DNA from 3 places in the Zhongshania aliphaticivorans genome. Region 1 is predicted to be linked to each of the others. Evidence: predicted binding sites of a transcription regulator. Region 1 holds the regulator's gene; each other region holds the start of a gene.

Region 1 (9,784 bases):
CTTTGCAGGGGTAGACCCGATCTCGGTGAACGACATTCAAAATATTGTAAAGCACTTGCAAGCGCGGGGCATTGGGGTACTCATCACTGACCACAACGTCAGAGAAACCCTCGATATTTGCGACAAAGCCTATATCGTTGGCGAAGGCCGTATCGTTGCCGAAGGGGACGCCAACACCGTATTAAGTAATCAGATTGTCCGTGACATTTACTTGGGCGATAAATTTACTTTATAAGTTATGCAATGAGTAAATGAGTCGGCACAGGTATTGCAGGAGATGATTGTCCCGACTACACTGAGAGTGAGGCATAATTGTTGCCGGTAGAGTAAAACCTATTACTCGTGTTGCCATCACCCCGTTGTAGAAGCCGCTGCCTATGAAACAATCGCTACAGCTCAAAGTCGGTCAAAGCCTGACCATGACACCTCAGCTGCAACAAGCGATTCGCTTATTACAACTCTCTACCCTCGACCTCCAACAAGAAATACAATCAGCATTGGACTCCAATCCACTGCTTGAAATCAGTGATGACAGCGACGATTTTGAAGTCAATACCGAACCCACATCCGCCGAACCCAAAAAAGCAGAGAAAAGCAGCGACCAAGAGACCGAAGCCCCGCAGCCCGAAGCAGACACTGAATGGGCCGAACGCAGCGACATCCCTGACGACCTGCCGGTAGACAGCCAGTGGGACGACGTTTACCAAACCAGCGGCAGTAGCAGCGGCTCCGGCAGCGGTTCGGCAGCGGAAGACAACGACTACAGCAACGACTATCGCAATTCCAGCGCCGACTCCCTGCAAGACCATTTACGCTGGCAGCTAAACCTCAGCCGCCTATCTGATATTGACCGTTTAATTGCCGACGCCATCATCGACGCCATCGATGACAATGGCAGGTTAACGGTCAGCGCAGAAGAACTTGTCGAAGGCTTTGCCAGTGACGAAATCGAAATCGAAGAGTTCAATGCGGTTTTACATCTTATTCAGCAATTTGATCCACCGGGCGTAGCCGCCCGCGACCTGCAAGAGTGTTTATTGATTCAGCTCAAGCAATTACCCGCCGACACCTATTTAGTTGAAGAAGCCCGTCTTGTCGTGAGCCAATATATGGCGCAATTGGGCAATCGCGACTATAACCAGATAATGCGTCGCTGCCGCTTAAAAGAAGATCAGCTTCGCGACATCATAAAACTGGTGCAATCGCTCAACCCCACACCGGGTGACAGCATTGGCGCCGACGAAACTGAATATGTCGTCCCCGATGTGTTTGTAAGCAAAAAGGACGATCGCTGGCTGGTGGAGCTGAACCCTGATATTGCACCCAAAATTCAAATTAACGCACACTACGCGGCACTGGCCAGAAAGAGCAGCAATAGCAGTGATAACGACTATATCCGCGACAATCTGCAAGAAGCGCGCTGGTTTATCAAAAGCCTACTCAGCCGCAATGAAACTCTAATGAAAGTCGCAACCAAAATTGTTGAATACCAACGCGGCTTTTTAGAATACGGCGAAGAAGCCATGAAACCCCTGGTTTTACACGATATTGCCGAAGCGGTTGGCATGCACGAATCCACGATTTCACGGGTAACGACCCAAAAATACATGCACACCCCAAGAGGCATTTTTGAGCTTAAATTCTTCTTTTCCAGTCATGTATCAACCGACACCGGCGGTGAGTGTTCATCGACCGCTATTCGCGCGTTAATTAAAAAGCTGGTGGCGGCAGAAAACCCCCGTAAACCGCTAAGCGACAGTAAAATTACCGACTTACTCGGCGATCAAGGCATTCAGGTTGCCCGCCGCACCATTGCAAAATATCGAGAATCACTGGTTATTCCGCCCTCAAACGAGCGGAAACGACTGGTATAGTGGCAGTGCCCCTGTTACGGTCATTGTCGTCATACACGCGCCGTGAGGCGCTAGTTATTTTCAGCGATGAAGGAGCAAAATATGCAGATTACTGTTAGTGGTCACCACGTTGATGTTACCCCGTCTCTTCGCGATTACGTCAATACCAAGCTCGGCAAACTTCAACGACACTTTGACAACATCACTAATACCGACGTCACCCTGTCAGTAGAAAAGCTGATCCAAAAGGCCGAGGCCACCGTGCACGTCGCCGGCGCCGACCTATTTGCCACCTGCGAATCGGAGGATATGTACGCGGCGATCGACAGCCTGACCGACAAACTCGATCGACAATTAATTAAACACAAAGAAAAAACTCTCGGCCGCTAAGGCCCTTGACCTAAACCACTGTTGCAAGAAACCATGATACTCAATTCCATTCTCACCTTAGGACGCACCCACAGCGGTGCGTCCATTACCAGTAAAAAACGACTTCTTGAATTCATTTCAGCCGGTATCAGCGCCGATAATAGCGAATTTGACGCCGATGAATTATTTAATGAGCTCTTGGCCAGAGAAAGACTGGGCAGTACCGGTATTGGCCACGGCGTCGCTATTCCTCATTGTCGCAGTAGCCGCTGCACCGCGATCACCGGCATGCTCCTCAAGCTAGAGCAAGCCATCGATTTCGAAGCGGTAGACGACCAGCCCGTCGACTTGGTGTTTGCTCTTATCGTGCCAGCAGAAGCCCACGACGAGCACCTTAAAGTCTTAGGTGCGCTTGCCACGGCCTTCAATGAAGAAAGCTTTCGCAGTGAGCTGCGCAGCGCCACGTCTGACCAGGCCCTCTTTGAGCGAGCGCTACAAAGCTAATGGAACTCATCATCCTCAGCGGGCGCTCAGGTTCCGGCAAAAGTACCGCCCTGCATCAGCTGGAAGATGAAGGCTTCTATGCCATCGACAATTTGCCCGTATCTCTACTACCCGAGCTGGTTCGTGAGCTGTCACGAAGTCCACTGAAAGTGCACCAGCACGTCGCCGTATGCATCGATGCCCGCAACGCCCAAGATGGCCTAGCACGCTTCAAAAGCCTGTGCGATCAGGTCAAACAATACGCCCACCTTCGAATCGTCTTTCTCGACGCCGGTGACGACAAACTTATCAAGCGGTTTAGTGAAACTCGCCGTCGCCACCCGCTAACCACTGACTCGCTGCCACTGGCCGATGCCATTAAACTGGAGTCTCGTTTACTGGAACCCATTGTGGTCGAAGCCTCGCTGGCAATCGACAGCAGTGACATGACGGTACACGAACTCCGCGCGGCGATTCGCGACCGTATTCTCGGTGTCGACGCCAGTCGTCTTGCCGTGCAGCTAAAATCCTTTGGTTTTAAACGCGGCCTGCCGATTGATGCCGACCTTGTCTACGACTTGCGGATGCTGCCCAACCCCCACTGGCAAGATAATTTACGCAGCCTCACCGGTCGAGACCAAGCCGTGCAGGACTTTCTCGCCAAACAGCCTGATGTGCAATTGATGCATCACGATATTCTGCAATACCTGCAAACCTGGCTACCCAAAATTGAAGCCAGTAACCGCAGTTATTTCACCATTGCGATTGGTTGCACCGGTGGTCAACATCGCTCAGTATATATGGTTGAATCCTTGGCAGAGGCCATGCGTAGCGCCTACCCAGACTTACAAGTTCGCCATCGCGAACTCCAGAATTAGAGAAGACACGATGGTCGAAGCAGAACTCAAAATCATTAATAAGCTCGGCTTGCACGCCCGCGCTGCCGCCAAACTCGTTGCCACCACAGGTGCGTATAGCTCGCTTATTACCCTGCGCATTGGCGACAAAAGTGTCGACGGCAAAAGTATTATGTCGGTGATGATGCTCGCCGCCGGAAAAGGCAGCGACATTCACGTTCGCTGCGAAGGAAACGACGAGACGGCGGCCTTGAGCGCAATACAAGACCTGATAAATCAACGCTTTGGTGAGGGTGAGTAAGAAACTTTATTTCATCTGAAATTAGCTAGTGGATTGTTGCGCGCCGCGCTTTCAAGGATAATTACCAAGATATCTCACAAATCCACCACGGCTCAGGCTAGGGATAGGTATGGCCCAGACTGCAGACAAGCTACAATCCGAGAGCCAGCTAAAAACCCTTAACGACGCCCTGGGTTCTGGCGGGTTTCTGCAAATTCGCCGCATGCTAAACGGCCTGCCCCCAGCAGACGCCGCCCACTTAATTGAATCAACGCCGCACAAAATCCGTAGTGTTTTGTGGCAGCTTATCGACTCTGAGAATGAAGGCGACATCCTTCAACACCTCAATGACGAAGTCCAAAGCCAATTCCTACGGCAAATGGACGCCGAAGAAGTCGCGGCCATCACCGAAGGTCTCGAAGCCGACGACATTGCTGACATTCTCCAGCAATTACCAGACCGCGTTATTCGCGAAGTTCTGGAATCGATGGACCATCAAGATCGCCTACGCGTAGAACATGTCTTGTCCTTCGACGAGGACACTGCTGGCGGCTTGATGAACACCGACACGATTACCGTGCGGCCCAACATCACCCTCGATGTCGCGATGCGTTATTTACGCCGCCATGAAAGCCTGCCAGAGATGACCGACAGCCTGATCGTCGTCAATCGCAACGATCAATACATTGGCATACTGTCGCTGCGCAAACTGCTGGTCTCTGACCCCAGCGTGACCGTGCGGGAAATCATGGACACCGAGGTGGAACCGATCTCTGCCAGTATGTCGTCAAAAGAGGTCGCCACGCTTTTCGCCCGCCACGACTGGGTCTCTGCCCCGGTCATTGGCGAAGACAGTCTATTGCTCGGCCGTATCACCATCGATGACGTGGTCGATGTTATTCGCGAAGAATCCGACCACTCCCTGATGAGTATGGCGGGTTTAGATGAAGACGAAGACACCTTCGCCGCCGTGTGGAGTACCGCACCGCGCCGGGCTATATGGCTTGGTATCAATTTACTCACTGCCTTTATTGCCTCCGGCGTTATCAACTTATTTGAAGCCACCATAGAAAAAGTGGTGGCGCTGGCGGTACTCATGCCGATTGTAGCCAGTATGGGTGGCGTCGCCGGCACCCAAACTTTAACGGTGGTGATAAGGGGTATGGCATTGGGCCATATCAGTAAAGACAATAGTCGCTGGCTCATTAATCGCGAGATCATGGTCGGCGCGATAAACGGCGGCCTCTGGGCCTTGATCGTAGCGGGCGCCACTACTGTGTGGTTCGGCGATCCACTGATGGGCGGCATTATTGCCGCCGCCATGATTATTAATTTAATTACCGCCGCGCTAGCGGGGGCTGTTCTGCCGCTGGCCATGAAATCCCTAAATATTGACCCCGCCCTCGCTGGCGGCGTAGTACTTACCACGGTTACCGATGTTATCGGCTTTATGTCCTTTCTCGGCCTAGCAACCTATTTTTATGCTTAATAGCAACGGATTTTAATGTGACTGACGAAATACCCGAATCAGAGCGCCCCAGTAAAACGGCGGTGAAAAAAGAGATGCAAGTCCTCCAGCAATTGGGGGAGAAGCTCGTTAAGCTCAGCAATAATGAACTGGCCAAAATAACGATTCACGATGAGCATCTCATCGAGGCGCTAAGCACCGCCCGAAAGTTGACCAGCCGTGAAGCACTGCGCCGCCAGCTCCAGTATATTGGCAAGCTAATGCGCGGAATCGACCTCACAGAGATTGAAGCTGGCTTAGCCAAACGCGAAGAAGGTCAACGAGAGCAAGCTCAGCAATTTCACCGATTAGAGCTACTGCGCGATGAACTCGCCGAGACTGGTATCGGCGCCATAGAAAAGGCCCTAAACGTCTACCCCCATGGCGATCGTCAACGTCTGCGCCAACTGGTAATGCAAATAGACAAGGACGCACAGGCAAAAAAACCGCCCGCTGCTAAACGGAAATTATTCCAATATTTGAAAGAACTTCAGGCCGCCAAGCCTGCTGACTAATGGCAAAGTTATAAACGGCGGTGCTGGGCAACTGGCATTCGCTTGCGCAATGCCAGTTGCTCCTCAGCGTCATAGTTAGCAATAACCGTGCAGGCGCCCAAGCCCGCCTCAGCCAAGACCTGCCCCCAACTGTCAATAAGCACAGAGCCGCCCGAGGTCTGCCGTTTAGCATCGTGGATACCGCCTTGGTTAGCCGCTACCACAAAACATTGATTTTCAATTGCGCGAGCACGAAGCAGAGGCAACCAATGCGCCCAGCCGGTGCTGCGGGTAAACGCCGAAGGCAGGGCAATAATATCAACCCCTTGATCCTGCATAAGCCTGAATAGCTCTGGAAAACGCAGGTCGTAACACACCGCCACGCCCAGCTTGCCCAGTTCGGTATCGACAAGCAGCACACTGTCGCCCGGCGCATAGGAATCAGACTCCCGATAGCGCCCTTGGTCATCACCAAGCTCGGCATCAAACAAATGTATTTTGCGGTAACGACCAAGACAGCTGCCGCACGCTGCGTAGACAAAACTCGTCGCGTACACCCGACCATCTTCCGCTGGGGTAGGAATAGTGCCGCCGACCACAATAAGCTGATACCGCGCTGCCAGTGCACTGAGGAATTGCTGCAAAGTCGAGTCGACGGCCTCGGCAGCTGCTAGCGCGGCGATGTCGGGACTGCCAAACAAGGCAAAATTTTCCGGCAGCACCACCAGTCTTGCACCACTGCTCGCGGCCTCTGCAACCAAGGCTTCCGCCCTCTGTAGATTCGCCTCCAGATCCGCACTGGACACCATTTGAATCGCCGCTAAATTCGCCACGATTACTTTAGCCCCGGCTTGCCGGTGTTACGGCTTTGGGGCGTACTAATATCAAAGGACTCGTCGTCAAAAATATTTTTAAAAATCAATTCAGGCTCCTGAATAGTGCCCGAAATTTCATATACCGCACTGGAAAAGCTGTCCATCTGCTCTTCAAAAACCTTGCTCACCACATAGGCACCGGCCGCCGCTGGCAAGCCCCCCACCAACGCCGCCACCCAAGGTAAATTACTACCCACCGGCAAGGTTGCAACCAAGCGCAAATCAGGTACTTCGGTGCGCAAATTAATGGCACCCGTCATCTGGAAACGGCTCGATGGCCCATGAACATCCAGTGGTGACGATAATTGCAGCTGACTATCCGCTAGATTCAAGCCGCCCCGCATCCGGTCAAAATAAATGCCTTTTTTAAACACATCGCGGAAATCAAACTTTAAGCGACGCACAATATTGGCCATATTGAAGATACTAAAAATTCGCAGAGTGCCACTGGCCGCATCCGAGGTTTTTAAAAACCGGCCATCCTTAAAAGAAAAGCTAAACTCGCCCTCACTGTCGGCGAGCGTCCACTGGCTGGGCGCTCCCGGCCACTGCAAATTCAGGTCAAAATTACCGCGCCGAGTTTCCATTACCCTCGGGTAGGAGAAACCCTCCAAGACATCACCCAGGTCACCCACGCCAAATTGGCCCCGCAACTGGGACGTATTTTGGCCGTTATCATCCTGCAGCCAATGCAAATTAGTACTGCCGGCCACCGTTGCCAACTCAATTCCCCGCAAACTGCCACGCACATTATAAAAATGTGCGCCGTCGGTATCACTGCGTAAATCGAAGCCGAGCCGCCCCATGACTTCATCGCCAATACTCAGTTTCACGATATCCAGATCGACGCTCGGCAGGCTTCGCGGATCTACTCCCGCCAGGGAATTAGCCGACGAATCCCTTGGCGAAGGCAAGCTCAAGTAGTCTAATTTCAATTTATAAACGTCACCCGCCGCACTCCCGGCCCGGGGAATGTGAAGATCGCCAAGTACCTGCGGGCTATTAATATGCAACAACCACGCGTAGGGATCACTGCGCAAAGAAATTTGCGCAGCCTCTAGTAAATTATCGAAAACCATCACTTCATCGATATAGAGGTCCTTAACACTAAACGCTAAGCCCTCTTCTGAACTCGTATTACTGGCAGCTAGCTCGGCATAGCGATCATAAACTCGCCGCCACTGGTCAAAATCAGCAAACGCGAGTCGGCCACCTATCAGCATTTGTCCAGGGCTTAAATCTCGCCAGGTATTCGGTTTCGACGCCGCACCCACGTGTAAATTTGCGCTAATCGCAGCACCATCTTGAAATCCGAGTAATAAGCTCAATTGCTCAGCCAAGTCGACATGCATCACTTGAAGGCCATCGCCAAAAGGCAGGCTTATTTTTACATCGCGTTTTTTATCCGCCGCTTTATACAATGGCTGCGGCAGTAGAATATCCACCCCTCGCAAATCAGATGTCACTGTTAAGCCGGCGTCCGAACCGGTCTGAATATGCAGTTTGGCCGCCGTGCTACCACGGAAAAAGCCCATTGCGGGCTGCCCAGTCCAGCGGCCAATATCAGCCATATTGATATTGCCATTAACATCGATAGCGAGCTGCCCGCCGCGCTGCTTAATGCTGGCCTTCATAGGCTGGCCAAACAGCTTAGCGCCTAAACCTCGGCTCCGAATACCGCCCTCGGTCTGGTAGTGTAAATGACCAATTGCATCGTTTAAGGTCAAACGATAATTGCGCATTTCAATCGTGTTGAAATTGATATCGGCGTCGACGCTGACATCAATTTTCGGTGTCTCGGTCAGGGTCATTTGTAAGGCAAAATCAACATCAGCATCACCTTCACCACGCCACTGATCAAAGACATTGCCGACAGATTGATGAAGTGGCGTTTCAGTGAATAAGCGCTGGGCCTGTGCAAAGTTTGGCCGCGCACTGGCACTAACATCTAATGTAAACAGGCCATCTGTATCCGGCCCTATTGCCACACGCAGATCGTCCACCGCTAAACCGTCGAGCTGAGCCGCGTCGGCCACTGTCGCAGTGACCAGGGCATTGTCTATTAAAACCTCGGCGTTAGCGGCGCTTATGACGGGCCAATCCGGATGAAATGCGAGTTCAATGTCGCTTAAGTCCAAATGCAATTGCACTGCAGGGTGGTCCTCAGTAGACGCCAGCAGTGAACCCCGATAGATAAACCCCGCAGTATTGGCCCTGCCTGCGCGAATGCTTTTACCTAGCCAATCAAGCAAACCATCGCTCAATACCGTCGGCGTAAAACGTCGGTGCAAGGTGACATCAGCATCCTGTGCACCAATGACTAAGCTCATCTGGGGCTCGACATCTGTATCCTTGTGCAGCGGCAGGTCCAATCGCAACAACGCCGATATAGGCACGCCCTGATTGTCGGCTTTTATCAAGCCACTACTTAGCGCCAAATGATCGTCATCAAAAGCCCAATTCAACTCAGTTTTGACGTTTTGCAAGTCGAAGGCTTGCTCATAAAGATGCGGAAAATCCAAGGCGAGGCGCGGCGAATCCAAGAGCAGCAAACCCCGCCTCGGTGCAATTTCCATATACCCAGACAAGCCCTTTGCACCAGGGGCACCCTGCCAGGGTTCCACACTTAAGGCATTGGCTTGAGCGCGTAAGTTAAAGCCTTCGAATCCTGTAGGCGAAATGTGCAAATCTAATTGGATATTATCCAAGCTTCCCTTGGGCGCCAGCTCCGCCAGGGTCATTTGCAAAGCTGGGCTCAACGCCTCGCTTTCGAGCAACAAGGTGTTAGCAATATCAAGGTCGAGCTGCGGCAGGCTAAATTGCCAGCGCGACGCTTCTGGCCGCTGCACAGACACGCCAGCCAGATCCAGCTGCATGTCTTGCCAACGCGCATCAAATTCAGAAAAACCAATTTGCCAGAAGCCATCGCGGTGGCTGCCTTTAAACCGCATATTCACATCATTAAGCACGGTGCCCTGAGAATTCCACAGCACACCCAAAGACAGCGCCGGGGTCTTTAATACGCCACTGATACTGATCCGCTGCGCCTGCCGCCAGCTCAACCAC
Region 2 (9,784 bases), 110 kb from region 1:
ACGGTCGGCTTCGTCCAACACCAAGGTATTTACATTATCTAATTTGAGCGTGCCTTTGCGCACATGCTCTTCTATACGACCGGGGGTCCCAACCACAATATGAGCGCCATGCTCTAGGGAGCCAACCTGCGGACCAAAAGGCATGCCGCCACACAGCGTTAGAACCTTAATATTATGGATAGTACGCGCTAACTTACGCAGTTCTTTAGCGACCTGATCGGCTAATTCACGAGTCGGGCACAGAACCAAAGACTGCACATAAAACTTTTTTACATCTAATTTTTGTAACTGAGTAAGACCGAAAACAGCGGTTTTTCCCGAACCGGTTTTGCCCTGCGCAATAACATCTTTGCCGTGTAGTGTATGCGGCAACGCCTTGGCCTGAATGGGGGTCATCTCGGTATAACCGAGCGAGCTCAGGTTTTGCAATAACGAGGGGTTGAGCGGAAGGGTAGAAAAATCTAGCTGACTCACGATGTGTATCCTGTAATACCGCCAGAAAAATGCGCGGCGGTGGCGCGATGGAACCGGATGTTAAATAGTGTTGCTGAAATGAAAAAAGGGCAAGACCCGTAGGTCCTGCCCCTTTAGCATTCAATCCACAAGGGTTTGAAGCTGGCCGCTGCCCTAAGGCGCGGCCACATAGCAAATTACAGTGCTACGATGTTCTCTGCCTGAGGACCTTTCTGGCCCTGAGTAACAGTGAACTGAACGCGCTGGCCTTCAACCAAAGTTTTGAAGCCTGAACCAGAGATAGCGCTGAAGTGAGCGAAAACGTCTGGGCCAGATTCTTGCTCGATGAAGCCAAAGCCTTTAGATTCGTTGAACCATTTTACTGTGCCAGTAGTAGTAGACATAATTTTTTCCTGAAATATTCAAAGGTAATTTTTGATCTGAAATCAGATCGATTAGGCTGGAAGTGATTCTATTACTTATGAAGTACAGGACGAAAACTACAGACAGGACTTCGAAATGGTGTACATAAATATAGGTCGAACTTTCTAGCTGCGATTGAGTATATAGAGATTTCAGGCCGTGTCTACCCCCTATTACCAGTTATTCACTAGGGAATAAACCTATAAGCTGCGGATATTCATCATTTTATCTATATCTCCAGCGCCTTAAACCCAGGCAACGCATCACTCGCGGCCAATCGCACCGTAAGATGCGAGAGGCAGCCCATAAAGCGCGCGGCCCCGGCGGCCAAGGGTCGCTCACAGCCGCCTCCTCAACACCTTATTCGCTTTCACGCTCAGCGGCGGCGGCCCGCTCGGCTTTTGAAATATATCGTGGCTTATTATTAGGCTGGTTCTTAGCATTCGCCTTCTTAATTTTTTGATTTAACACTTTATTCATTTTCTTTTTGCGGTTCATTACAGCACCTGGACCTATGCAACAGAGATAAAAACTCAAATTCATGACATCAGCTTAAAATGCTGGCCCCCAGCCATTGAATCATCGCGGTGATAGCGTGGGCGCCGCCATCATACGTTGAATTCAAGCCCGCCAAAAGCGGTTAAACCACCGTATTTTGGCACTTTCAGCCGCCCTACCACCCCAGCCCGGCGTTATCCCCCTCGTCTTTCTACCCGCCTAGTGAATTGTAGTAAACTCAGCCAACGCACTACCGCTCTCAGCGTCAAGGACTCCAAATTGAACAGTAAACTTCCCGATGTTGGCACCACCATATTTTCAGTAATGTCGGCCATGGCCAGCGAATGTGGCGCCATCAACTTGTCCCAAGGCTTTCCAGATTTTACGCCCAATGGCTACCTGCTAGACCGCCTCAGCCACCATGCCTACAGCGGTAAAAACCAATACGCGCCAATGAACGGCATTCCAGAGCTGCGGCAAGCTATCGCTAGGCTTACTCAAGAATGCTACGGCCGTGCAATTAACTCAGACACAGAAGTCACCCTTGCCTCCGGTGCCACCGAAGCCTTGTTCGTTGCCATTCAAGCCGTCGTAAATCTCGGCGATGAAGTAATTCTGCTCGATCCCGCCTATGACAGCTACGCGCCAGCGGTGACCTTGGCGGGGGGCATCTGCAAGCACGTCAGCCTAATGCCGCCGCACTACCAGCCCGACTGGCAGCAGATTGAGGCCGCAGTGTCAGCCAAAACACGGCTCATTATCGTCAACAGCCCCCACAACCCGACAGCGACGGTATTTCGCGACAGCGACTGGCAAGCCCTCGCCAACTTGGCTGAGCAGCACGACCTATTCGTGATCAGCGACGAGGTCTACGAACACATCGTCTTTGACCAAGCTCGCAACAGCGCCCATTGCTACCCGGCCCTACACGACCGCACGTTTGTCATTTCGTCCTTTGGTAAAACCTTTCACGCCACTGGCTGGAAACTGGGCTACTGCATTGCGCCGCCCGCGCTAAGCGCGGAGTTTCGCAAAATACACCAGTTCGTCACCTTCACAAGTTTTACACCGGCCCAATACGCGGTGGCGGATATGCTCAATAAGCACAGCGACGAAGTACACGGCCTTGGGGATTTTTATCGCAGCAAACGCGACTGCTTTATTAACGCCATGCAGACCTCGCGCTTTGCCATGCTGCCCAGCGCCGGTACCTATTTCGCCCTTGCCGACTACAGCGCGATCAGCGACAAAAACGACGTCGACTTTTGCGAAGCGCTAACCCGGGAACACGGCGTAGCCGCCATTCCTTTATCGGTATTTTACAAAACACCGTCAGACAGCCGCATTATTCGCTTCTGTTTTGCCAAGCGCGAAGAAACATTATTAGACGCCGCTAGCAAACTCTGCGCCCTGTAATTAAACGACTATAGTAAAGAAGCACTAAGATGAAAATAGCCGCGCTACAATCGCCCCTGTACTGGCAAGACCGCGAAGCCAACCTCGCCTACTTCAGCGACCTTATTGACAGTCTTGGGGAAGTTGACCTACTTGTCTTACCTGAAATGTTCACCACCGGCTTCTCTATGGCGCCAGAGCAGATTGCAGAACCAGCCGACGGCCCAAGCCTGCGGTGGTTGCGGGATATGAGCCAGCAACACAATATGGCCATTACCGGCTCTGTTGCCGTTGAAGAGAATGGCAACTACTACAACCGCCTTTACTGGGTAAGCCCAGAGAGCGAAAACCACTACGACAAACACCACCTATTCCGCATGGCCGGTGAACACAAGCACTACGCCGCCGGTAGCGAGCGCAAAATAGTCGAATACCAAGGCTTTAGACTGTGCCTACAAGTCTGCTACGACTTGCGCTTTCCAGTGTACTGCCGCAACCGCAACGACTACGACGTATTAATCTTTGTTGCCAACTGGCCAGAACCCCGCCGCCACGCGTGGTCGTCCTTACTCACCGCACGCGCTATCGAAAACCAAAGCTATGTCATTGGCGTAAACCGTGTCGGTGAAGACGGCAATGGGATCAGCTACAGCGGCGACAGCGTCATCCTCGACTACCTCGGCCAGCCACTCGCGCAAACCACCGCCAACACCCCCGCCATACTGACAGCGGAAATCTCCCTGACCGACTTGCAAGGATTTAGAGAAAAGTTTCCGGCGCATTTGGATGCAGATGAGTTTGAGTTGCGCTAGGGATTGTCGGACGACGGATGTCGGGTGTCTGACGTAAAAGCATTCACTACGTTCACATGGATGCCTGCCTGCGCGGGCATAACGAGCTATAACTCTTAATCACTCCTGCGAAGGCCGAGCACCGCCCCTGCGAAGGCAGGGGTCCATCCCAGCAACGAAGTGTTATCCGCCAAATTCATCGTGTTTCCGAAAGGTGATAACTTAGCCCTTGCGTATAGTCCAATCCTCGTAAGGAAGCCAAGTGGACGCCTAAAAGTAGTTTTTCACGCCCCAATTAGTTCGTGCCTCATTAGATGGCCAGCAAGAAACGGTGAAGTAATTAGAACAAGAATTCTCCTTCACGACTATAGAGTTACTAGCATAACTGGCATCTGCATACTAAGCACAAAAACTCAGGTATTATCCAAAAACCTGTACTGCTTGGCATACATCTTGAATGATTTACATACCTAAAATAAACCAACAAAGGTATGCACATGAACCGAGAGGAATTAACCGAAATTATTGTGCTTGCGAAGCAAGCAAAAAGCCTAACATGGCAAGCGATTGCTGATGATCTTGGTGTTGGCAAGGTATGGCTAACATCCGCTTGCTTAGGTATGAACAGCATGCCAGAAGCTCCAGCAGATAAGTTGTGCGCATTACTCGAATTACCGCCCGAGGCCAAGGCGACCTTAATGAGCTATCCGACTAAAACTTGGGGCTGGGATGTGCCGCAAGATCCGCTTATTTATCGCCTTTATGAAATCGTTGGCGTTTATGGCGATACTTTGAAAGAGGTTATTCAAGAGCAGTTCGGTGACGGAATTATGAGCGCCATTGATTTTTCGATGGATGTTGATAAAGAAGAGAACCCCAAAGGCGACAGGGTTGTAATCACAATGAATGGAAAATTTTTGCCCTACAAAAGTTGGTAAAGCTGCTGCACTGCGTAAAGTGGCGTCAGCCATTTTACGCTCTCACACCCTCGATCAATCTCCCGGTATTACTAGCGTATATTTTGAATCACAATCACGGCCAGTAAGGCCGCCGATATAACTTGCCAAAATAATACGGGGCTGCGCTCGATAATTGGCGGTTTAGCCCTATTTAAATAGCGACTATTGGGATTTTGTAAATCGTAAACAAATTCCGAGACTTCTTGGTAACGCTTTTCGGGCTGAATCTGAAGCGCTTGGGAAATTGCGTAGTCTACCCAGCCGGGTAAATCGGCGCGCACTAAGGCCAAGGGCTTATATGCCAATCTTGTCTGCGCCTGCAGAGTACTCGCACGGCAGACTTCGTTGCCGTAGGGCAATTCGCCGCAGAGCATTTGGTAGACAATTACCCCCAGTGAAAATATGTCTGAGCGGCTACTGCCGTCAAAATCTAAAAAATACTCTGGCGCGGAATACTGCATAGTGCCGACCACCCCGAGATTACGGCGGCAGGTTTCGGCAAGTCCCGCGACTTTAGCCGCGCCAAAATCGATGATTTTTACGGTGCCCGCACTGTCGATCATAATGTTCTGGGGGCGCAAATCCTGATGTACTATTTCAAGGCGGTGCAAAGCCCGAAGGCCGTTGGCGATTTGTTCAACAATACCGCGCACCTCATTTATGGCGGGCGTAGGATTGTCTAGCATCCATTGGAAAAGGCTTTTACCGTCGACAAATTCCGTTACCGTATAAATATAGCGCTGACTGGAATGGGGAGCTATGGAGCGCAACACATTAACGCTGTCAATACGCCGCCCTATCCAATCTTCCAACAACATGGTTTCTAGGTGTTCGCGATTGTCCCGGGTTTCGGCTGCAGGAGTTTTAATAACCACGTTCTCGCCGCTCAGGGTATCTGCAGCTAAAAACACATGACTTCGACTGCTAATATGCAGTTCACGGATTATGGTGTAACCCTCAAAGTTCTGCCGTGGTGACAATATTGGCGGCGGACTCAAATTTTCTAATAATTGGCGAACCTCATCGCGCTGCTTATCTGGCACCTCCTCTATACGCACAATTTGCATCGTTAAGTTATCTGGGCTGTTGGCTTTTAATGCCTCATCCAGCAGTTGGGCGGCGAGGGCGTCTAAATCTCCCTCATGGGTATTTATCGCGTGAGCAATCGCTTTGTCGGATATGTATTCGTACACGCCATCGGTCGCCAAGACATAGGTATCGCCTGGCTCTATCGGGAGTTCGAGGTGATCCATTTCAAGTCGCGACTGCATGCCCAGCGCGCGGGACAAATAACTCACCTCCTCAGACACCACCCGTCGGTGATCCTGAGTTAATAATTCTAGGCTGTCGCCAAGCACTCGGTATACCCGAGTATCACCGCAGTGAAAAACATAGGCGGTATTTGATTTAAAAATCACCGCGCTAAAGGTGCAGATATAGCCTTTGTCTTTGTTTAGACGGTAGGGACTGTTTTGGGTTTGGGCATAAAGCCAGGCGTTGCAGGCCGCCAAGACTTTTAAGGCCGAGGTTTTAACTGACCAGGCGTCGCTGGTGCAGTAATAGTCACTTAAAAAGGTTTTTACCGCGGTCTCACTCGCCACTTGGCTTACTTGACTGCTGCTAATGCCATCGGCAATCGCGACCGCAATACCCTTGGCACTAAGTTGCGCGTCAGTAGGGATCAGCAGGCCGTGAAAATCCTGATTCACTTGCTTTCGCCCAGCAGCGGAACACTGGCCCACAGAAACTTTTAGCAACTTAGCTTTCATAGAAAAGCCCCGCGTTGTTAGACGCGGGGAGCTCCAGTTAATAAATGGTGGTGGTTAAACCAGTTTACGCTCTGGACTAGTTCTAACATGAGTCAGGTAAAGCGGTAAACCAACCAGCAAGAAACCACCAGCCAGATTCCCTAATACCGTAGGAATTTCATTCCAGAACAAATAGTCAGCAATAGTAAATTCGCCACCCATAATCATCGAGAAGGGGAACAGGAACATATTCACAATTGAGTGCTCAAAGCCCATATAAAAGAACAACATAATTGGCATCCACATCGCCGCCATTTTGCTAGAGGCAGAGGTGGAGATCATTGCGCCAACGACGCCCATAGACACCATCCAGTTACAGAGCATGCCGCGAATAAAGATCGTAAACCAGCCACCCTCGCCATGGGCCTTGTAACCAAGGGTCCGCGACTCACCAATACTGCCAACCTTAGCGGCCAAAGCGCCGCCGTCAGTGTTATAACCATAGGTCAGAATAAAGGAAGCAAAGAAGGCAACTGACAAGGCCCCAGCGAAATTGCCAATAAACACCAGCCCCCAATTACGCAACATTTGCTTTACGGTACAGCCCGCGCGCTTATCAATAATAGCTAAAGGCACAAGGGTAAATACACCGGTGAGTAGATCGAATTTCATTAGGTACAGCATGATGAAACCAACCGGGAAGAGCAGCGCGCCTACCAACGGGTTCCCCGTTTTAACGGTTACAGTTATCGCAAAGAAGGCGGCAAGCGCCAAAATAGCACCCGCCATATAGGCCCTTACCAAAGTATCTCTGGCCGACATGAAGATCTTAGATTCTCCAGCGTCAACCATCTTTGTCGCAAATTCATTGGGTTCGATATAAGCCACTGCGTACTTCCTCTCACAAGTTTTTTGTTACAAGTGATACAGCAAATAACGAACCAACTCACACACAAAACACTAAGCTATTGTTTTAAAATAAGAAATTTGAAATAAAACAAAAAGCCCAAGCTAGAAGCACCAAAAAATTGCATTACTGCCCTCGGTAAAAAAATAAGGCTTACATCGACACGCACAATTAAAGTGCGCCAACAATACCCAGTGAGTACTTAGGGTGCGGTGCGGCGGCAACTGCGCTACTCGCACCAAGCCCGCAGACCGGTGGCATGTAAATACGACAGGGCCTCTGCTCGGTCTATAGCGCGCAAACGAGTTCAATATTGAACGCAGAGCCAAAATTGAATCTCTACGCCAACACCGTCACCCTAGCGAACGCGGGGGCCTTATCCTTAATTTGCTACCGCTCTAAGCAAACGTCCCATCGGCTTTTTACCAAACTGACCAGAGAATTCATCATTTTCCCAGGCGACATTGCCCGCAATCATGACCAGCGGCACAACACCATCAGAGCGATTCACTAACTGCTCGTGATTGTATTCAGCGCGGAACTGGCGAATAACGTGGGCTTCACCGTCGTAATTCGCGAGGGCCTGTGGGTCGACCAAAATTAAATCTGCAACATCGCCTTCGTGGATCGTGCCGCCTTTAACACCAAAGAGATCGGCGGCGTCTTTCGTTAGTCGCTTCACCATATACGAGACGTCTTTATCGCCACCGCTGGAAGCAAGTTTGAGGCTGCGCAAATTAACATCGTAGAACGCCATATTGGTCAGATGTGCGCCGCAGTCGTTAAAGCCCGGCATAAGCAGCGGGTTCATTATTAATTCTCTGATGGTCTCCGGGTTGCGGTTAGCGGTGACCGTGCTCCAGCTGAGGTCAAGGTCAAAGCTACGCAATAACTGCAGCATAAAGTCGGCTTCGTCGCTGATCCAAAAGAAGTCACGGTTAATAAGCTCCTTTTCTGCTTCGTTGCAGCCACTGGGCGTCTCACCGCGTTTGATCGCGATGATCCGGTCGAGCAGGTGCTGCATATTCAAACCCACCCAGTTCTCAATCGGGCAGCCTTCGATGGTCATATCACTTAAGTTGCGGTTGAAGGCATAATCTTCCAAATTGAGAATACGTTTTAGCCTCGCCACGCTCCAGCCATGCTTACCCTTTAGCCACATCGCCCTAAACGCTTTAATGTAATCGGCGTCATTCAGGATACGCAGCCGCGCGCCGCGATCTTCCATATCAGTTTCATTTAATTTTCGCAGTTCGGGAATTTCTTCTGAAAGCGGCGTTACTGCACCATCTGACCAAACTTTAAACGGTGCACCCAAGGCTTGTAGATGAAAATCGCCGCGGAGAAATTTAGAATTTAAAACTTTACTAAGCAACTTCGCTAAGCGTAGAAGTTTCCGGTTGTTCGCCACATCTAAGGCAGCGACTACCGTGGTTCGCAATGGTCGTTTATGCAGCCTGCCACTGGTCAACAAAAACGTTTTTAAGGTGTTAATCGCACTGTCTTTTGGTGGTGTTGCCTGCCATACCGCGCCGTTGTCGCGCACGATCTGGGTTAATGCTTTAATTTCTTCGTATTTGGCAAATTGCGTGGGTATGGTTTTTTCGCAATTCGGCTGATTAGCCAAGTAATGAAAGGGCAAGGCATCGGTCGAAAAACCCGCGTAACCCAGTCTAAGCGCAGCGCTCAAGGTAGTTTGCATGGCCTTTAATTCACTGTCACTTGGGTCGCGGCTAATACTGGCATCAAAGCCCATGGCATCAATACGTAACATTGAGTGCGGAAATAAGGTGACGACATTGGGTCCGAGATTTAGCTGCTCTAGATGTTCCAAATACGCTTTTGGTGAGTCCCAGTAAACTTTGTCTGCGCAGCTACGCAATAATGACTTTGGTAAGTTCTCGACCCGAGCAAAGCAATCGACGATGGGGTCTATATCGCCGCTGCGCTGATTGCCGAACGCCAAACCTAAACTGCAATTCGCGATAACAACCGAGGTCGTACCGTGCCGCACCGACTCGGGTAAACCGGGCGCGACTTCGAGCTCTAGATCGTAGTGGGTGTGAATATCAAACAGCCCCGGCATCAGCCATTTGTCACTGCCGTCGATTACCCGCGCCGCGCCCTCCGCATCGAGATTTTTACCTCTTGCCACAATTTTACCGTTGGCTATGGCAATGTCTTCTACAACCGCGGCTTCACCGCTATTAAAGATCTTTGCATTCTGAATCAGGGTGTCGACTATCACTGATGAACTCATGGCTTATTATCTCTATTTTTATAAGTTATCAAAATAACTGGCGAGCATGGCTGCGCCCAGTTGTAATGTAAGGGCTTTCGATTGCCTTGGGCGGCCAAATACCTGGCGATGCACCAAGCCCTCTGCCATGGCAAATAGGTTAAAGGCAACGGCATCGGCGTTTTCAATATTGAAGCGATTCACAAACATCAGTACGCGGTCGTATAGCATTTTTTCGCCCTGGCCTAAAATTTCGGCCAGTTCCGGATCGAGTTCTTTGCGCTGCTCTAATATTTGATGAAGCTCAGGTGCTTGCTCATGAAAAGCATAGATAAGCTCCAAAACATGGTGAAAAATCCGCTCTGTCGCAC
Region 3 (9,784 bases), 1.0 Mb from region 1:
AAAAGATTCGATGGCCTCCAAACGCAATACCTGTTCATCGGAATTCAAATTCACCATCGCCGCGGCAAGTCTCAAAGATTCGATTACCTTGGTATCAGTTTCCATTACCAGTGCACGTTCAATAGCGTGCAAAAATTCCGGTGACGGGCTGCGCACCAAGTTTTTGGCGGCCTGCAATCGCACAGCACTGTCTTCGCTGCGCAGTGCAATTTCAGCCAGCACACCGCGCAATACCGTGCGCAGCTCATTATTAATGCTAATTTTACGCACTGCGCGACTGCCCACTACGCCGAGATCTTCACTGCCAATAACCGCGACCGCGCTGTAGCCATCGGCGTGACTATGAGCGTATACCAATTGTTTCGCTTTTTTGGTGTAGTACAAATCACCAGACTGCAGCGCCTCAAGCACAGCAACGCGCTGTGGCAAATTTGAGTTGGCAATCATATTTATTAAGTTAATTTTGTCTTCTGTACTTTTTGCCGTAATGAGTTCATTCAGCAAAAGCGCAGCATCTTCACTTTGTATTTTAGTTTGGCCTGCCATCGCAATCGGCGCGGCAGTGCTTTGCATAGGCAATATAATGACTAAGCAAAATAGAATAAATCGGAATACGGAATGCGTATCGATATGCGTCAGCTTCATTGAAACATCCATTTGCAATAGATACCCCGCCAGGAATTAGCGGGGTATCTTTTTTGAAAAAGAAGTCCGGGGGAACTTCCTTTATTTAGCAAGCGAACTCGCTAAGAAGGCTTAGTAGTTTTGACCAGAGCACTTCTTGGTTTCGGTATTGTAGTTACCGCACATGATTTTAGGATTCTGCCAATCTGCTTCAAGCTTAGCGCTCTCTGGCAGGAAGTCAGTCCACGCATCACCAGGAACGGCCGCTTCGGTTTGCCATACGATATCGAACTGGCCGTTTTCTTGAATCTCACCAATTAGTACAGGCTTGGTCAGGTGGTGGTTGGGTAGCATAGTAGCCACGCCGCCAGTCAAATTCGGAACACTAATTCCGATTAGGGCATCGTGTACTTTATCGACTTTAGTGGTCTTGGCTTTTTCGACTGCTTTCACCCACATATTAAAGCCGATATAAGTCGCTTCCATTGGGTCGTTGGTAACGCGCTTGGCGTCGCCGATATACGCCAGCCATTTATCAATGAAAGCATCGTTCACTTCGGCGTCGGCACTCATGAAGTAGTTCCACGCGGCGAGGTGACCAACCAATGGGCCAGTATCGAAGCCAGACAACTCTTCTTCACCAACCGAGAACGCTACTACCGGAATGTCTTCAGCAGATAAGCCCTGGTTAGCCAGTTCTTTGTAGAACGGTACGTTGGCGTCACCATTGATAGTTGAAACCACCGCGGTCTTTTTACCCTGTGAACCGAATTTTTTAATATCGGACACAATGGTCTGCCAGTCGGAGTGACCGAAAGGTGTGTAGTTGATCATGATGTCTTTTTCAGCCACACCTTTGCTTTTCAGGTAGGCTTCAAGAATTTTGTTGGTGGTGCGTGGGTAAACGTAGTCGGTACCCGCCAAAACCCAGCGTTTTACTGAACCACCCGCTGAACTCATTAAATAATCAACTGCAGGTATTGCCTGCTGATTGGGCGCGGCGCCGGTGTAGAAAACGTTTTTAGAAGACTCTTCGCCTTCGTACTGAACGGGGTAAAACAACAAACCATTTAACTCTTCAATAACCGGCAAAACTGATTTACGCGATACCGATGTCCAGCAACCGAAAATAACATCGACCTTATCTTTTTCTAAAAGCTCTTTGGTCTTTTCAGCAAACAGCGGCCAGTTAGATGCGGGGTCAACCACAACCGCTTCTAATTTTTTACCGAGTAAGCCGCCTTTTTTGTTTTGCTCTTCTATCAACATCAGCACCGTGTCTTTCAGTGTGGTTTCACTGATCGCCATGGTGCCAGATAGAGAGTGCAAAACACCGACTTTGATGGTGTCTGCCGCCTGGGCAATCGAGGCGCTTAGCGACAAGGTCGCTGCCGCCAACACTATACTGCTGTGTTTGGCGAAAGCCTTGATGGATGATTTTGTTTTCATACTTCGCTCCCAACTCTATTTTTATACCGCTAATTAATTCAATCGCATTGCGATTGCTCAACGGACCCTGGTAAATCTACCAAGAGGTGCTAGCAGAATTGGTGCCAATCAGGGGAAAGTCTTAGTTTGCGGGGCTTAGCGAGAAAAGCAGCGCAATGATTTAGCATAGCGCTACGCTGCCAGCCTTATCCGCGTGCAGTACGCCGCACAATAATTGTGCGTGCGCACCAAAGAAATACAATCTAAAAATCAATGACTGAGCAATAAAGAAAAGCCGAAGCCAATGGCAAACATTGCGGATAAAGTCTGCAGGCCGTGCTGCATGTGATGGTGACGCTGCCCCAAGAAAGCAAAGCCACCACGCAAGGCCAAGCCAACCGCCGTCATTGCAGCAATCAGCCCCAAATTAAAAAGTAAAACATGAGCCATTCCAAGCGAGGGACTAGCCAAACCCGCAGCAGGAATCACTGCCAATAAGGGTGCAGAGCCCGCACTACCGTGGATCAGCCCTACCCAAACAGCAGACCGACGAACGCCCTGTTTTGAATCATGATGCTGATGTTGGCGCCATAAATGGTAAAAACTTAAGAGACCAATCCCAATCAACATCCACGCAACCAAGGCCTCGGCAGTGGCACTGAAATCGTAGGGAATTGCCGAGCCCGCCAGCAGTACCGCACTGGCCACGCCAAGGACGGCCAGCCCATGCCCCAGCCCCCAATGCAACGCAAAGCGCAAGCTGTAACGGCCCTTATCACGCCCGCTCATACCGCCCACTGCGGCGAGATGGTCGGGGTCAAAAGCATGCACCACCCCCGCCGCAAAGCCGATGAATAAAACACTAAACAAAGGCGACATACTCATTCCCCTTTAATTCAAGCGCCGAGCATGCCCTGCTCAACAATAAAATCAACAATTGCGGCAACGCCGCTGCCGTCTTTTAAATTGCTAAAAATAAACGGTTTGTCGCCACGCATGCGCTTGGCATCGCGATCCATTACATTGAGGTCGGCACCCACCAAGGGAGCCAAATCAGTTTTATTAATAATCAATAAATCTGAGCGGGTAATACCCGGCCCGCCTTTGCGGGGGATTTTATCCCCCGCTGAAACGTCGATCACATAGATGGTTAAGTCCGACAACTCGGGGCTAAAGGTTGCCGCTAAATTATCGCCGCCGCTCTCGATCATGATTAAGTCTAAATCGGGAAAGCGGCCACTGAGCTCAGCCACTGCTGACAAATTCATCGAGGCGTCTTCGCGGATTGCAGTATGGGGGCAGCCGCCAGTTTCCACGCCGAGAATCCGCTCTTGATCCAGCACCTCGTGGCGCAGCAAAAACTCGGCGTCTTCACGGGTGTAGATATCGTTGGTGATGACCGCGATGTCGAAGCGCTCGCGCAACTCGGCGCACAGGGTTTTAACTAGGGCGGTTTTCCCAGAACCTACTGGGCCGCCAATACCAAGCCGCAATGCAGGCTTTTTCATATAAATACTCCACAAATAATGAATAACAAATTCTATGATCGAAACAAACGTGAATACTGGGTTTCGTGCTGAGCCGAGGCCATTGCCAAACCCGGCAAACCAACACCGAGATCATCGCTGTCGCGTGTTTTCGCTGCACTCACACTGGTCTCCAATTTCGGCATTAAAGCCAACAATAAGCGCTGACCATCGGTCTGCCCTAGCGGCACCAATTTAATGGCCGCCGCCACCTGATTCTCTAACCAACTCCAGGCGAAACCGCTGAGCGCGTCATCGCTATTAACTTGCCAATGCTGGGCCGCCAAGGCGAATACCGTGGCAAAACTTACCGCCACGCCTTTGGGCCAAGCCAAGGCATTGGGCACTTCTAGAGAGACTAATAAGCGCAGCAGGGCTTCGCCCATTTGCACGTCTTCTAATAACAATTCCTTGGATTCACGCGCCGCCTGTAAATAGTCATTCCAATAGGCGACATCGTCCAGCACGCCAGCCTGCCATGCCGTATGCAAACGCTGTAAGACAGGTAAATCTAAACCACCCAAGCTGTGGCTTAACACCTCGCCAATCCAATCTTCTGCGCCCGCCAAACTCTTAACCCAGCCTCGCTCAACCGCATACTCCAAACCCTGAGAGTAGGCATAAGCCCCCACCGGCAAGGCAGGACTAACGAGATGCATTAAATGCAGTAATGGACTAGTCATGATGATGGTGGCTGTGAATACTGCCCGCGCCACTATTATGGTAGGCGCCGTTCTCGGGGTGGAAGGGCTTTTCGCCAACTTGAACGTCTAAGCCTAAGCCGCGCAACATATCGTCCAGCACATGGTCGTGCTGATAGCGCAATTCCCCCGCATCAATCTGCAAGGGCACATGACGATTGCCTAGGTGGTAGGCGGCCCGCGCAAACAATAGGGTGTCGTCAGTGTGAACCAGCGACAGAGTTTCTTTAGCCGCCACCACCGATATTTGCTCGCCATTTTTGGCGATTAAAATATCGCCATCGGCAAGCACCTGGCCCCGCTCAATATACCAAGACAAATCCTGACCGCAGCGAGTTTTACCGCGAAAACGACTACGCTGCCGATCTTGATAGTTCAGCACAATACTCATTTCTGGCGCTAAACCCTGGCCCTCACTTGCTACCTCAAAACACTCAAGCATCACTTACTTCCAAATTAAAATTAATTTTTCTCAACTAATTAGAACCAGCAAATCAAAACAAACAATAGCGCTGGGCCAAGGGCAGCTCGGTAGCGGGTTCACAAATTAATAGCTGGCCGTCGGCACGCACCTCGTAGGTATCGGGGTCGACCTCCATCACCGGCTGATAATTGTTCAAGACCATATCGGCCTTGGTCACATTGCGGCAGTTTTTCACCGCGACCAAGGGCCGGTCTAAACCCAGCGCTGTGCCAATATCGGCATCAATCGCCGCTTGACTCACAAAGCTCACCGAAGTCTGCACGCAGGCTTTACCATAGGCGCCGAACATCATCCGGTAATGCACCGGCTGCGGGGTGGGAATCGACGCATTGGGATCGCCCATGGGCGCAGCGGCAATGGCGCCGCCTTTAATAATCATGGCGGGTTTAATGCCGAAAAATGCTGGTTTCCACAACACCAAATCGGCAAGCTTACCTACCTCGATAGAACCCACCTCATGGCTAATACCGTGGGCAATGGCCGGATTAATCGTGTATTTGGCGATATAACGACGGGCGCGGAAATTATCATTATCTGCGCTGTCTTCTGCCAGCGGACCGCGCTGCACTTTCATTTTGTGAGCAGTCTGCCAAGTGCGACACACCACTTCGCCGACTCGGCCCATAGCCTGGGAGTCGGAGGCAATCATCGAGAAGGCGCCAAGGTCATGCAGAATATCTTCAGCGGCAATGGTTTCCTTGCGAATGCGGGAATCCGCAAAGGCCACGTCTTCGGGAATATTGGGATCAAGGTGATGACAGACCATGAGCATATCCAAATGCTCGTCCACAGTGTTCACCGTATAGGGCCGCGTCGGATTGGTCGATGACGGCAATACATTGGCCGCGCCGCAGGCTTTGATAATATCCGGCGCGTGACCGCCACCAGCGCCTTCGGTGTGATAGGTATGAATGGTGCGGCCCTTAAAGGCGGCGAGGGTATCTTCGACAAAGCCCGACTCATTTAGGGTGTCGGTGTGAATTGCGACCTGCACATCGTATTTGTCCGCCACACTTAAACAACAATCGATAGACGCTGGGGTGGTGCCCCAATCTTCGTGGAGCTTTAAGCCCATGGCACCGGCTTTAATTTGCTCTTCCAGCGAATCTGGCAAACTGGCGTTGCCCTTGCCGAGAAAGCCCAAGTTCATGGGAAAGCTCTCGGCGGCTTGCAGCATTTTGCCCATATGCCAAGCACCCGGCGTACAGGTGGTGGCATTGGTGCCGGTCGCGGGGCCGGTGCCACCACCTATCATGGTGGTCACGCCGCTCATCAAGGCCTCTTCAATTTGCTGAGGGCAAATAAAGTGGATGTGCGAATCGATGGCACCGGCGGTTAAGATCTGACCTTCACCGGCAATCACCTCGGTGCAGGGACCAACAATAATATCGACATTGGGCTGTATATCGGGATTACCGGCTTTACCAATGGCGCAAATTCGACCGGCCTTTATCGCCACATCGGCTTTAACCACGCCCCAATGATCTAATATCAAAGCATTAGTAATCACCGTGTCTGGGGTATGGGCGCCGCCTAACTGACTCTGGCCCATGCCGTCGCGAATGACCTTGCCGCCACCAAACTTCACTTCTTCGCCGTAGGTGGTGAAGTCCTTCTCTACCGAGATCCACAACTCGGTGTCAGCCAAACGCAGGCGGTCGCCCACTGTGGGCCCGTACATATCCGCGTAGGCGCGGCGATCTATCGTAGCCATTTATTTATGCTCCTTGCTTGTCGAGGGCGCCCATTACATCGCCACGAAAACCATACACTTCGCGCTTGCCCGCCAGCGCCACCAACTCTACTTGACGGCTTTGACCAGGCTCAAAACGCACAGCCGTGCCCGCCGCAATATTCAAACGAAAACCGCGACTCGCCGCGCGATCAAAAATTAGCGCAGGATTGGTCTCAAAAAAATGGTAGTGCGAACCAACCTGTATTGGCCGATCACCACTATTGGCCACATCAATCACGCAGGTTTCGCGGTCGGCATTGAGGGTAATATCGCCCTTGGCTGCGATTAATTCTCCGGGAATCATAAGTGCTCCGTTATGCCTGTTTATACGATAGGATTGTGGACGGTAACGAGCTTGGTACCGTCGGGGAAGGTTGCCTCCACCTGTACCTCGTGAATCATTTCGGCAATGCCGTCCATCACGTCATTTTTGGTCAGCACTTCACGCCCCGCGCTCATCATCTCGGCTACCGTGCGACCTTCGCGAGCGCCTTCCATTACCGCCGCCGAAATCAGCGCGATAGACTCGGGGTAATTTAATTTCAGGCCCTTGGCCATGCGGCGTTCGGCCAATAGTGCGGCGGTAAACAGTAATAATTTATCTTTATCTCTGGGACTCAATTCCATGGCGGTGTCATCCTGTTTTTAATTAACTCTCATTTCGATGCTTACTTAAGTGTTCCAAATCCGCGGCGGGCAGGCCTCGCGGCCATTAAATTGCGGTCGAAGCTGCGCCCACAGCCACGCAAAACCTTTGCGGCACTGCTCCGGCGAATCACCCAAATAGCGCGCTAAAAAAATATCCCGCTTTTGCGATAAGCCCCACTCCGCCGCCAACCAAGCATTTTGCTCAGCAAGCTTAGTGAGGCCCTCGCGCAATTTATCCATCATGGCCTGATCGCAAATCATCGTCGCGAAAAAGCTGCCGCTCACCGAGGCGCCAGCCATACCCCAAGGCGCATCCAGCATGGCGCTGCCCCCCAGCCATTCGGTGCGTTCAACTAATAGTGGCTTGCCGTCGCGGCGTATGTCGATTTTTTGCAGGCAACGACCCCGCGCGAAACCTTCGCCACTGGCGCGGCGGCCCAGCACCACAATATCCCATGCACATAAACGGGCATTGCCCTGCAGAGCGAAGTGATTACTCAATTCGGCTTCAGCGCCTTCAAATACAATGGTTTCTTGGGGCAGCCATTCCAAACAGGCGCCATCGGCAACATCAGCGCTCACGCCTTGAGACTGCGCCGTTTTCGCCAAATCACTGCGATACACCTTGCCCGCCGAGGGCGTGGTCAACAGCGCTTGCGCGCCAGCATCCAAACTCACCGCCACCCGCAAGGTATCTCCGGCCACTATGCCGCCAGGCGGGTGCAGGAGATAGACATGACAGCAATCTCCCTCAGGATAAAAAGGGCGCTGCACCCGCAATGGCCCCTTGTGTAAAATTCGCACCAAATCAGTGCGATTTATACTTGCGCGCAAACCCAACTCAATCGCCGCTGGCCACGACTTGGTCGGCGGTGTCGCTGATAAGGTGTCGGCAAGCCCAGCGCTTACGGTAGCTATAGCCGTCAACGGCAATTCCTTATTAGTAAAAGTCAATTTCTGCAGTCGCCGAACACTTAAAAGCTCAACGCATTACATTAGTTAAGAGCAATATCTGTACCATCACTGTGCGTTTTTATTAGCACTGCGCCAAATCGGATCTGATTGCTGCCAAAAACGCACCATTATTAAGCCGGCAAGAGGGAGATGCTTGACGGGAGACGGTAAACGCTAAGATAAAATCTAAACCCGACTTGCCTTTGCGTCTCCCGTCTCCCGTCTCCCGTCTCCCGTCCAGCATTTAGCTAGCGCGAGGCGCCACACATCTCCCATGCATCGCCAATAAACGATACACTTAGCCAATCAACGAGGTAACGATCCATGGCTAAACCCGATTTTATTGCTCAGCTGGCGCAACAGGCCAGCAAGCTGATGAACAATGGTCCTGAAATTCAGCAGGACATCGAAGAGAAAGTGCAGGTGTTACTCCAGGGCGGATTCAGCCGCTTAAACGTGGTGTCTCGCGCCGAATTTGACGCCCAAGTCGCTGTGTTGAATCGCACGCGCAGCAAATTAGAGACACTGGAGAAACAGCTCGCGGAATTAACTGAGCAATTAGCAAACCAAACCGGCAGCAATACCTAAACATTGTATTTCAAAGAATAGCGCCGCCTTCAAGGATGAAGACATGCCCCTCGCTACCGTATACAGCCGCGCCAAGCTCGGCGTGCACGCGCCACTGGTCACCGTAGAAGTCCATTTATCTGGAGGTCTACCGGCCTTTAATATTGTTGGCTTGCCCGAGGCCAGCGTGCGCGAAAGCCGCGACCGAGTGCGCTCGGCCCTCGTTAACTCACGCTTTGAATTTCCGGTTAGTCGTATCACCGTTAACCTTGCCCCCGCCGACTTACCCAAAGAAGGCGGCCGTTTCGACTTGCCTATCGCCATCGGAATCTTGGTCGCCTCTGGGCAATTGCCGACCGCACCACTGGCCAATTGCGAACTGATTGGCGAACTTGGGCTGAGCGGTGAATTGCGCGCGGTAGATGCCGCGCTGCCCGCTGCTGTGCAAGCTGGAGAGGCGGGGCACAGCCTGATACTGCCCGCCGCCAACGCTGGCCTTGCCAGTATTCTCGACACCAGCGATATTCGCGAGGCCCACTCCTTGCTCGCGGTAGTTGCCCACCTTCACGGCCAGCAAGCCCTGCCCTATGCCAGCACCGACGATTCCGCGGAATTGGCCGAGCACTATCCCGACCTCAGCGAAGTGCGGGGCCAAGTGGGCGCCAAACGGGCACTGGAAATCGCCGCGGCGGGAGGTCATTCGCTTTTACTTAGCGGCCCACCTGGTACAGGAAAAACCTTACTTGCCAATCGCCTACCAGGTATTTTGCCGCCCTTAAACGAAACTGAGCGTTTAGAAATTGCGACTGTGCAGTCGGTCGCCGGACTGCCACTGCGGCTAAACCGGCCTTTTCGCGCGCCCCACCACACCGCCTCGGGCGTGGCGCTGGTTGGCGGTGGCAGCTATCCGCGTCCCGGTGAAATTTCCTTGGCCCATCACGGCGTATTATTTTTAGATGAGCTGCCCGAATACCCCCGCAAAGTACTGGAAGTACTGCGCGAACCCATCGAATCTGGGGAGGTAACCATCTCCAGAGCAACCCAACAATTAACCTTCCCGGCTCGATTTCAGATAAATGCACACTAACAATGAATAACTTAAACACATTTAAACTGT

Evidence for each region. The regulator sigma-54, encoded in region 1, starts transcription at its own class of promoters, with help from an activator protein. The targets are predictions, from matches to a motif close to TGGCACANNNNTTGCNNT.
Region 2: the regulator sigma-54 is predicted to act here: its motif matches at 7,194-7,211, upstream of AZF00_RS15275 (formate/nitrite transporter family protein).
Region 3: the regulator sigma-54 is predicted to act here: its motif matches at 8,149-8,166, upstream of AZF00_RS00820 (urease accessory protein UreD).

The regions. Positions count from the first base shown of each region.
Region 1 is NZ_CP014544.1:3,327,064-3,336,847, forward strand. Features, by position in the region: gene lptB (LPS export ABC transporter ATP-binding protein) at 1-235, shown strand, start outside; gene AZF00_RS14745 (RNA polymerase factor sigma-54) at 378-1,874, shown strand; gene hpf (ribosome hibernation-promoting factor, HPF/YfiA family) at 1,956-2,243, shown strand; gene AZF00_RS14755 (PTS sugar transporter subunit IIA) at 2,277-2,726, shown strand; gene rapZ (RNase adapter RapZ) at 2,726-3,583, shown strand; gene AZF00_RS14765 (HPr family phosphocarrier protein) at 3,594-3,863, shown strand; gene mgtE (magnesium transporter) at 3,973-5,331, shown strand; gene yjgA (ribosome biogenesis factor YjgA) at 5,349-5,864, shown strand; gene AZF00_RS14780 (carbon-nitrogen hydrolase family protein) at 5,873-6,676, opposite strand; gene AZF00_RS14785 (YhdP family protein) at 6,679-9,784, opposite strand, start outside.
Region 2 is NZ_CP014544.1:3,435,899-3,445,682, forward strand. Features, by position in the region: gene dbpA (ATP-dependent RNA helicase DbpA) at 1-477, opposite strand, end outside; gene AZF00_RS15250 (cold-shock protein) at 651-857, opposite strand; gene AZF00_RS19195 (DUF2986 domain-containing protein) at 1,237-1,374, opposite strand; gene AZF00_RS15255 (methionine aminotransferase) at 1,654-2,790, shown strand; gene AZF00_RS15260 (amidohydrolase) at 2,820-3,581, shown strand; gene cynS (cyanase) at 4,058-4,498, shown strand; gene AZF00_RS15270 (bifunctional protein-serine/threonine kinase/phosphatase) at 4,570-6,288, opposite strand; gene AZF00_RS15275 (formate/nitrite transporter family protein) at 6,343-7,155, opposite strand; gene AZF00_RS15280 (N-acyl-D-amino-acid deacylase family protein) at 7,557-9,434, opposite strand; gene AZF00_RS15285 (TetR/AcrR family transcriptional regulator) at 9,453-9,784, opposite strand, start outside.
Region 3 is NZ_CP014544.1:165,526-175,309, reverse strand. Features, by position in the region: gene urtB (urea ABC transporter permease subunit UrtB) at 1-645, opposite strand, end outside; gene urtA (urea ABC transporter substrate-binding protein) at 757-2,073, opposite strand; gene AZF00_RS00855 (hypothetical protein) at 2,323-2,931, opposite strand; gene ureG (urease accessory protein UreG) at 2,949-3,560, opposite strand; gene AZF00_RS00845 (urease accessory protein UreF) at 3,593-4,261, opposite strand; gene ureE (urease accessory protein UreE) at 4,254-4,721, opposite strand; gene ureC (urease subunit alpha) at 4,774-6,477, opposite strand; gene AZF00_RS00830 (urease subunit beta) at 6,482-6,802, opposite strand; gene ureA (urease subunit gamma) at 6,823-7,125, opposite strand; gene AZF00_RS00820 (urease accessory protein UreD) at 7,171-8,073, opposite strand; gene AZF00_RS00815 (accessory factor UbiK family protein) at 8,425-8,688, shown strand; partial or broken gene AZF00_RS00810 (YifB family Mg chelatase-like AAA ATPase) at 8,732-9,748, shown strand.